3 regions of the Pseudoalteromonas sp. Of11M-6 genome follow, and region 3 is predicted to be linked to each of the others. Evidence: predicted binding sites of a transcription regulator. Region 3 holds the regulator's gene; each other region holds the start of a gene.
What was found. Region 3 encodes sigma-54, which starts transcription at its own class of promoters, with help from an activator protein. Its sites were predicted from a motif close to GTTGGCACGNNNNTNGNNT; they were not measured.
Positions count from the first base shown of each region.

Region 1 (3,281 bases), on a different contig from region 3:
CCCGGACCACCGTTAAATGAGATCAGCAGCGGACGTTTGCTCATATCTTTGATTTTTGTGCGCTTGTAGTAGGTGTAATGCAACGTTGCAACTGCGTCGCCGTTTTCATTCCACACCGGCTGCGTGCCTGTTGTCGCGGTGTAGTTAATACGTTCACCTTTTATTTCGGCTCTATGCTCAGTTGTTATTTTATGATCTATCTCAATTGCGCGGTTGTGCTCCTCAGCTATGCTTGGTGCTGAGAGTAGGGCACAACTCATGAGCAATAGTGGTAGTAGTTTTTTCATTGCTTCCTCGGTATTGCATTAGGTATGTCTGCATTAAAGAAGTATTTCATCTGAAATTCAAAGCCGTTGAGACAAACTCAACAAAAAAAACGGCAGGTTTGAAAAATAGGCTGTTGTAACCTCGTTTATCGAAAAGTAACGAATTTGAGCCGATTTGGTTTTTTTTAGTGCAAGATTCGCGTATATTTAATACTTAATTATGTAGTAATAAAGTATTTAGCCTCGTTAAATTCTTGTTTCACTGCGCTTCTCGTTGTACTTAAGAGATCTCAATCCATGCAAAGAATTTTAATTGTTGAAGACAGTAAAGTCGTACAACAGGTATTGCGACACCTTGCTGCTCAGCATCTAGATGTCGAAATCGATTTTGCTTGGTCCCTCAAGGAAAGTAAGGACTTCTTAGCACAGCACCAATATACATTGGCGCTGGTAGATTTAACGCTGCCCGATGCGATGGACGCAGAGGTCGTGCAGCTCACGCTTAGCCACAAAATACCCACCGTGGTGTTGACCTCAAAAATAGATGAATATAGCCGCCAGCAAATGCTTGAAATGGGTGTGGTGGATTATGTGATTAAAGATAACCGCGATTCATACCTATACGCGGTCAAGTTAGCATCTAGACTATTGAGAAACCAAGGTTGCAAGGCGCTGATCGCCGATGATTCTGTGATCAGTCGCGCGGTAATGAAGCAGATGCTTGAAAAGCAATTATTTACAGTGCTTGAGGCGCAAGATGGCGAACAGGCATTGGAGATGTTGCTATCTGACCATGAAATTAAGCTACTGCTGACGGACTTTGCGATGCCGACGATGGATGGCTTTGAGTTGGTAAAATCCGTTCGTAATAGTCGTGGACGAGATGAGTTGGCGATTATTGGTCTGTCTGGCGCAGGAAGTCATGGCTTGTCAGCAAAGTTTATCAAATACGGCGCCAATGACTTTTTGGCAAAACCTTTTATGAGTGAAGAGTTTCATTGTCGTATCATGCAGACGATGGAACAGCTCAATTTGATCGCAGAAATCAAAGAATATGCGCATCGAGACTATTTAACAGGGCTTTATAACCGCCGCTATTTTTGTCAGCAAGCAGAGCGTTTAATCAAGAACAAACCGAGCCAGCATATATTGGCATTGTTAGACCTCGATCACTTTAAGTCTATTAATGATCAATATGGTCATGAAAGCGGTGATGATGTACTTAAACAAGTTGCTGATTTACTGCGTAGTGCATTTGGTCACTACATTGTCGCACGTATTGGTGGGGAAGAGTTTGCTTTGCTTATTCCAAGCTCAGATATGAAGATGGCAAAGCACATGCTAGAAGACTTTAGAGAGCGCCTTGCACAGCAAGCATTCAAAATTCCTGAGGGTAAGCATTATTGCACCATCAGTATTGGCCTCGCGGCTTGCCAATCAAAGAGTTTAAGCGAAGTAATGCGCAAGGCAGATAAGGCGCTCTACAAAGCGAAGGACAAACAACGAAATTGCGTTATCGCGCATTAGCTTTTCGTTATTTGGGTGTTTATGCACCAATTCAGTTCAGACTTAATATCAATGCACCTGGATGGTGCATTTTTTATGCGTGAAATTCCACCTCTCACTTTAATTCATTGTTAATTAAGGAATAAAAAATTTGGCATAAAGGTTGGATTACTGCATACAACAGGATCAACTGTCCTAAGGGGACTCAGCATGAAAATGATAAGTGCAATAATAAAACCATTTAAGCTTGATGAGGTACGTGAAGCGTTAGCCGATCTAGGGATTGAAGGTATGACGGTTGTTGACGTTAAAGGGTTTGGACGTCAGCGCGGTCATACCGAACTGTATCGCGGTGCAGAATATCAAGTCGATTTCATTCCAAAAATAAAAATAGAAATTGCGACGTTAAGCGAAAACGCCGAGCGCGTTGTGGAAACGGTTACAAAGGCTGCGTTCACTGGAAAAATTGGTGACGGAAAAATCTTTGTTTACGACTTAGACCAAGTTGTTCGGATCCGTACCGGCGAACTTGATGAAGAAGCCATTTAAGGGGAGCCGAACAATGGAAAATACAATAATAGAACTAAAATTTTCATTAAATACCTTTTACTTTTTGATCTCTGGTGTCTTAGTTATGTGGATGGCTGCCGGATTCGCTATGCTTGAAGCGGGATTAGTACGCTCAAAAAATACCACTGAAATCCTTACCAAGAACGTCGCACTGTACGCCATTGCTTGTACTATGTATTTGCTTATTGGTTACAACATCATGTATGTCGATAATGCCGAAGGTGGGGTTTTACCAAGTCTCGGTGCGCTCATTGGCAGTGCTGCTGATGATGCCGACCATGCACTGCAATCCGACTTTTTCTTCCAAGTGGTATTTGTTGCAACGGCTATGTCAATTGTCTCTGGCGCTGTTGCCGAGCGTATGAAATTGTGGGCGTTTTTAGCATTTTGTGTGGTGTTAACTGGTTTTATCTACCCGTTAGAAGGCTATTGGACGTGGGGCGGTGGTTTCTTATCTGAGCTTGGCTTTGTTGACTTTGCCGGTTCAGCCATTGTGCATGGTGCCGGTGCTGCTGCGGCACTAGCGGGTGTTCTGTTACTTGGTGCGCGCAAAGGAAAATATGGCAAAAATGGTGAGATTTACCCAATTCCTGGTTCCAACATGCCACTAGCTACACTAGGCACCTTTATTTTGTGGATGGGATGGTTTGGCTTTAACGGTGGCTCTCAACTGTTCCTTGCCGACAAAGAAAATGCCATCGCGGTCAGCCAAATCATGCTAAATACCAATGCGGCGGCGGCGGCAGGTGCGGTTGCTGCACTGTTGGTGTGTAAATTAATGTGGGGCAAGGCGGATTTAACTATGGTACTTAATGGTGCGCTAGCAGGTCTGGTGACTATTACCGCTGAGCCTGCCTCTCCAACACCTGTATTAGCGCTTATTCTCGGTGCCATAGGCGGTGCATTGGTGGTGTTTAGTATCGTTGCGCTAGATAAGGC
Region 1 is NZ_JAKRFW010000008.1:125,927-129,207, forward strand. It holds gene MHN32_RS05995 (carboxypeptidase) at 1-287, opposite strand, end outside; gene MHN32_RS06000 (diguanylate cyclase) at 564-1,793, shown strand; gene MHN32_RS06005 (P-II family nitrogen regulator) at 1,983-2,321, shown strand; gene MHN32_RS06010 (ammonium transporter) at 2,335-3,281, shown strand, end outside.
Region 1: MHN32_RS06005 (P-II family nitrogen regulator) is a predicted target of sigma-54. The motif match lies at 1,923-1,941, and genes of this name have one in related genera.

Region 2 (3,281 bases), on a different contig from region 3:
AGCGTTCATGTTCTCTTTTACATCTTCACACGCGTCTTCCACGCTATTTTCTACTTCCTGAACTGTTTCATCGAAACGCTCACCAGCATCTTCCGCCGGACCTTCGCTACAACCAAAAAGTGCTAAAATTGAAACAAAACCAAATGCTTTTGCTAATGTAATTGCTGATTTCATAATCTATCTCCTAAAACCGTTTTTGTACGTTAATTCCCTTTTACCTGGGAGCTCGTGCTTTGCCAAAAATAAACGAAATAATCATAAAGGCGATAAACACAAAGAATAGAATTTTCGCCATACCTGCCGCAGCGCCAGCGATTCCAGTGAAACCTAGCACGGCTGCGACAAGTGCTAGGAATAAAAACATTACAGCCCAACTCAACATAACATTCTCCTTAGGCAGTTAGCTCTTGCAACTGCTTCATTTGATCGTGACAAGCTTGCATTCTGGTTTGAATTTGCAGTAATACACTCTTGCATTTAGGTGGAAGATCTTTGCTTAATGCTTTATCAAGCTTGCTTAACACTTTGTCTTCCACTTCTTCTAGCTGAGAAATATAGGTGTGCTCTTTGTCGGTGCTCACCATACCAACCAACTTGGTGTACGATTCACGAATGTCGATGCTAAGCGCTGAATCTGTCTCAATTTCACCTTCGTCAATAAGAACAAATGGTTGTAGATCCGAGATTGCTTGCGCTTTATCTACAATCATTTGGTCAAATACGCGGTTTAATTCGATATTATCTAGCTTCTTTTTAGCTTCAGTGTAAAAATCAACACCACCATTTAATACTTTGATGAGCTCTTTTACCGGCCCCATGTCGTAATTTGAATCTGCCATAAATAACTCCTTTCGTTGCGATATTTAATAAGTGCATTTTGCAAATATTATTTTCTGTCCCTTTCACTAATGCAGATTAAATGCCAAACCATAAACCTTTATTATATAAGGCTTTTTAATCTAAGCACCTTCAGACCGGTGAAAATATTACAAACTAGATGTAAATTATTCCTGTGATAATTGCGTACTTAAGGTTGTGCTCCCTTTAGCATTGAAATCCATAGTCCTAATTGGGAAAGGAATTAAGATATCGTTATCAGCTAATACACGGTTAATGGTGCAAATTGCTTTGTGCCTGACCACCATAAAGCCCGGATCTGCTGGGTAATCTATCCAAAACCACACTAATAGATTAATAGAGCTGTCACCAAAAGACTCTGCATAGACATCTGTTTCTTTTTGGCTTACTACGAAATCAAGCTTGTTAATTGCCTCAACAATCACCTCTCGGGCTTGCTCTGGGTCGTCCGCATACGAGATACCAACTGGTACTTCTATTCTTCGCTTGCCAAGCTTAGTGTAGTTTTGTAACTCATTCTTAAAGAGAATTTTGTTGGGGATATAAGACAGCTGGCCATAAAAGTTTTCTACTAAGGTGTTTCTCAAATTGATTTTGCTTACCGTGCCAAAGCAATCCTTGGTTCTTATAATGTCACCGACCATAAAAGGTTTTCTGACCCCCATCACAAATCCAGCGATGAGGTTCTCGGTCATGTCTTGGAATGCAAAGCCAATAGCAAGGCCAATGATCCCCGCCCCAGCCAACAATGACATTACAGCACCTGATAGTTTTACTATATCTAAAGCGAAGAAAATCCCAATGGCAATAATAGAGACTTTAAATATGGAACTAATAAGTGAAGCCACTTGTTCTGTCTTTATTGCTTTTTTAATTGCCTTTGAAAACCAAATTGAAGATATTTTAGCCAAAACAGTGAAGAATATGAGTATCATTAAGGCTAGGATCATATTCGGTAGTAACTGCACACCGGATTCAAGCCAAGAGATTAACTTATCATTAATTAACGTCCAGAATTTTTCTAAATTCATAATCAAATATTCCTATTTAAGTACTCGACAAATCTAGAATGCAGTAATCATTCCTATTGATATTAATTAGCCGTTCATGGAAAAGGTAATTATTACAAACTAATTTACACATCTTCTCGGTAAATTCTTCCTTAAAACTTACTCAATAAAAATAAATCACATAATTATCAATAAGTTAAAGGTTGGCACAACAGCTGCAACAGATAATTCGACTACGAAATTAAAGGAGTTTAATTATGAAAAAGACATTAATTGCAACTGTACTAGTATCTTCACTTACTACTGCTTCAGCATTTGCTGCTGATAACTCTTGGGAAAAAGAAGCGAGTGACGCTTGGATAGACGGTAAAGCAGAAGCAACACTGCTTTTCAACGGTGAACTGAACAACTTTGACATTAACACTGATGTAAAGAACGGCGTTGTAGTGCTAACCGGTAAAGTTGAACACTCAGTAGATAAAAAGCTAGCTGAAGAACTGGTACTAGGTATCGATGGCGTAAAAGAAGTGAAAAACGACCTGACTATCGTAGATATGTCAGATGAGCGCAAAAAAGAGCGCAATTACGAAAGCGATAGCGGTTTTACTGACGCAAAAATCGCAACAGTAATTAAGTCTCGCTATCTGTTCGACACAGATGTAGATGGTACTGACATCGATGTTGATGTGGAAGGTTTAGTCGTAACACTAAACGGTCATGTAGGTAGCGAAGCAGAGCGCAAACTTGCTGTGCAAATCGCGAAAAACGCCAATGACGTTAGAGATGTAAAAGATAACCTTCGCGTTACCACAAAATCATAAGCCAATTTTGATTTGAGGGGGCTTTCCCCCTCCCATACTTATATTGATTTAAGGAGTAAAGATGAAACAATTAACAATTGCTGCTGCGCTACTTGCCTCTCTAGGTCTTGCATCCACAGCCGCTCACGCGGAGTCTGATTTTGGACTAGATGATTATAAAATTTACACAGGTATCGGCTATGGCCAATACTCTTTCCAATGGGAAGATCGTGAGAATGACACTTCATTCGACGACGACTCTTCTATGCTAAAAGCGTATGTGGGTACAAAAATTAATCCATATTGGAGTTTTGAACTTGCCTATGAGAACTTCGACGAAGCAAGTGACATTGACAACTCTGCTGAAATAGACGGTATTTCTTTATCTACACGTATTTCAGCTCCACTAAACGAACATTTCTCAGTGTATGCAAAAGGTGGTTGGCTTGAGTGGGATGCTGATATCTACGCGGATATTCCAGCTGTAGGTCGAGTTTCATCTAGCCTTGAGGGTGGCGACTGGCTCTATGGTGCCGGTGTTGAGTTTCACCTCAATGAAAACGTTAACATGCGGTTAGAATACACTCGCTATGAACTTGAAGACAATATCGAC
Region 2 is NZ_JAKRFW010000045.1:10,989-14,269, forward strand. It holds gene MHN32_RS18525 (hypothetical protein) at 1-174, opposite strand, end outside; gene MHN32_RS18530 (DUF1328 domain-containing protein) at 215-382, opposite strand; gene MHN32_RS18535 (PA2169 family four-helix-bundle protein) at 393-839, opposite strand; gene MHN32_RS18540 (mechanosensitive ion channel family protein) at 1,005-1,889, opposite strand; gene MHN32_RS18545 (BON domain-containing protein) at 2,126-2,689, shown strand; gene MHN32_RS18550 (outer membrane beta-barrel protein) at 2,751-3,281, shown strand, end outside.
Region 2: MHN32_RS18545 (BON domain-containing protein) is a predicted target of sigma-54. The motif match lies at 2,071-2,089, and genes of this name have one in related genera.

Region 3 (3,281 bases):
AGAGGTCCACCGTCGCGCGGAACTTGGCATTAACAAGCAACTGCTTGTGGCAACTGGCAGCCCTGCCACTTTTAGCGAACGTCAACCCGATGGCAACTTGCTAGAAGCCAAAGCAAATGAAATCCGTTACGACGTAGCGAAGGGAACCCTAGTGATTTCTGGTGATGCTGAAATCAATCAAACTGGGCAAAAAATCAATGCTCAAGTCATCACCTATGACATTGAAAAGCAATTGATCAGCGCTGAGCGCTCAGACCAAGAAGACTCTCGAGTAAGAACCATCCTTGTTCCTGTTGATGACAAAAAAGACGCTAAAGAGAAAAAAGCGCAGGAAGAAGGTAACAATTAATGAGCGAGCTCAAAGCAACTGGTCTAGCAAAGAGTTATAAGGGTCGTCAGGTCGTCAAAAATGTTGGTTTAAGTGTTCAGGCTGGCAGTATTGTAGGCTTATTAGGACCAAATGGTGCAGGTAAAACCACTACGTTCTACATGATTGTAGGGTTAGTACCAAGCGACAAAGGCTATATTCAGATTGATGACGAAGATATCACTTTGTTACCGATGCACAGCCGTGCACGACTTGGTATTGGCTATCTACCGCAAGAGTCTTCAATCTTTAGAAAACTCACGGTCTATCAAAATTTGATGGCGATTTTAGAAACTCGAAAAGACTTATCTAAAGTTGAAAGAGAAGCTGAACTAAACGAGTTACTGGATGAGTTTAATATTCAACACATTCGCGACTCACAGGGCATGGCATTGTCGGGAGGCGAAAGAAGACGAGTCGAAATTGCTCGCGCTTTAGCCGCAAACCCTAAGTTTATCCTGTTAGATGAACCTTTTGCTGGTGTTGATCCTATTTCGGTGTTAGATATAAAGACAATCATAGAGCACCTAAAAAACCGTGGTATCGGTGTGCTTATCACCGATCATAACGTTAGAGAAACACTGGACGTATGTGAAAAGGCCTACATCGTTTCACATGGTGAGTTAATCGCTGCAGGCACGCCAGAACATGTTTTGGCAGATCAAACCGTAAGAGATGTCTACCTAGGCGAACAATTCAAGCTATAGTTAAGACGTAGTATTAATAACTGTTAAAAAGGATTGTTAGAGATACATGAGGCAATCATTACAGCTGCGCATGGGGCAGCAACTTACAATGACTCCGCAACTGCAACAAGCCATTCGCTTGCTGCAGCTTAGTACATTGGATCTGCAACAAGAAATACAAGAAGCATTAGACAGCAATCCATTGTTGGAAGTGGAAGAAGGTGATAATACTGACGGCGAAAACGCTGACCAACACAGCCAAGAAAAGAGCCGTGCTGACGACAATCAAGATTCAGCCGATGAAACGCAGGTTAGTGACTATGAGATAGACTCAGATACCGCCATGAGCAAAGACACTGTGAGCGATGACCTTGCCATGGATGTCACTTGGGACGAGTATATGAGTGCAGCGCCTGCTGCAAGCTCAGGTCCACTTCCCGATGACGATAATGTTTATCAAGGGGAAACCTCTGAATCTCTCCACGATTATCTCATGTGGCAACTCGAACTGACACCATTTAGTCCAACAGATAGAGCTATTGCGATTGCGATTATTGAAGCGGTCGACCTGTCAGGCATTCTAACACTGTCTTGCGAAGACATTTTAGAAAGCATTAATGACGAGAATAGCGAAGAGCCTATTGAGCTAGATGAAGTCGAAGCCGTACTCAAACGCATTCAGCTTTTTGACCCTGTCGGTATCGCAGCGCGTAGTTTACAAGAATGCTTATGCATTCAGCTAAACCAATTCGCCCCAGATACCCCATGGATTGCCGAAACAAAAATGATCCTGACAGAGCATATCGACTTGCTTGCCAGCCGTGACTATCGAACTTTGGCTAAGAAAACGCGCCTTAAAGAAGCCGATCTCAAAGAGGTCATGACGTTAATACATAGCCTTAACCCAAAGCCTGCGGCAAGCATTATTCATGAAGAGCCTGAATATGTGATCCCTGACGTATCGGTGAAAAAAGTAAAAGGTCGTTGGGTCGTAGAGCTAAATCCTGATGCTATGCCTAAAATAAGAGTAAATGACCATTACGCTGCGATGTCTAGAACGGCGAAATCCAGTACGGATAGTCAGTTTATTCGCTCACATTTACAAGAAGCAAAGTGGTTTATTAAAAGCTTAGAAAGCCGAAATGATACTTTATTAAAAGTTACCAATTGCATTGTGCAACAACAACAGGCATTCTTTGAACATGGCCCCGAAGCAATGCGCCCTATGGTGCTAAATGATGTTGCTGAAATGGTTGAGATGCATGAGTCCACAATTTCCCGTGTGACAACACAAAAATACATGCATACACCTCGGGGAATATTTGAGCTGAAGTATTTCTTCTCTAGCCATGTAAGTACGGAAAATGGAGGTGAGTGCTCTTCTACAGCAATTAGAGCACTTATCAAAAAGCTGATAGCTGCAGAGAATACCGCGAAGCCATTGAGTGACAGCAAAATTGCAGATATCTTAGCTGAGCAAGGAATTAAGGTAGCGAGACGTACGATTGCAAAATATCGTGAATCCCTAGCCATTCCACCGTCAAATCAGCGTAAAAGCTTGATATAAGACGTAAAACCCAAGAAGGAAAAATGCTTATGCAACTAAATCTAACTGGTCGCCATGTAGAAATTACTGACTCATTAAGAGACTATGTCACCAACAAGTTTGCGAAGCTAGAAAGGCACTTTGATCATATCAATAATGTGCATGTGATCCTTGATGTCGAGAAACTAGTACAAAAAGCAGAAGCAACATTACACGTAAACGGCGGCGAGCTATTTGCATCAACAGAGCATCAAGATATGTATGCCGCAATTGATGGCCTTATCGACAAGCTAGATCGTCAAGTTATTAAACACAAAGAGAAGCTCACTCGACACTAAGATGAAATTAAGTGAATTAGTGAACAAGGACTGCAGTAAAGCTGCGGTCCTTTTTAATAGCAAAAAACGTATTTTAGAATACATCAGCGAACTGGCTCATAGCCAAATTCCAAATACCAGTCAGCATGCTATCTTGGACGCCTTAATGGCGCGAGAGAAATTGGGCAGCACAGGGATCGGTAAAGGCATTGCCATTCCCCATGGTCGACTTGAAGGTTTGGATAAAATCCTTGCAATGGTGCTTGTCAGCGAGCAAGGGATCCAGTTTGAAGCCATAGATAAGCAGCCTGTCGATATTTTTGTCGCGTTCATCGTACCTGAAGGTGATAATCAACAACACCTGA
Region 3 is NZ_JAKRFW010000001.1:218,710-221,990, forward strand. It holds gene lptA (lipopolysaccharide transport periplasmic protein LptA) at 1-349, shown strand, start outside; gene lptB (LPS export ABC transporter ATP-binding protein) at 349-1,074, shown strand; gene MHN32_RS01010 (RNA polymerase factor sigma-54) at 1,121-2,620, shown strand; gene hpf (ribosome hibernation promoting factor) at 2,650-2,937, shown strand; gene ptsN (PTS IIA-like nitrogen regulatory protein PtsN) at 2,939-3,281, shown strand, end outside.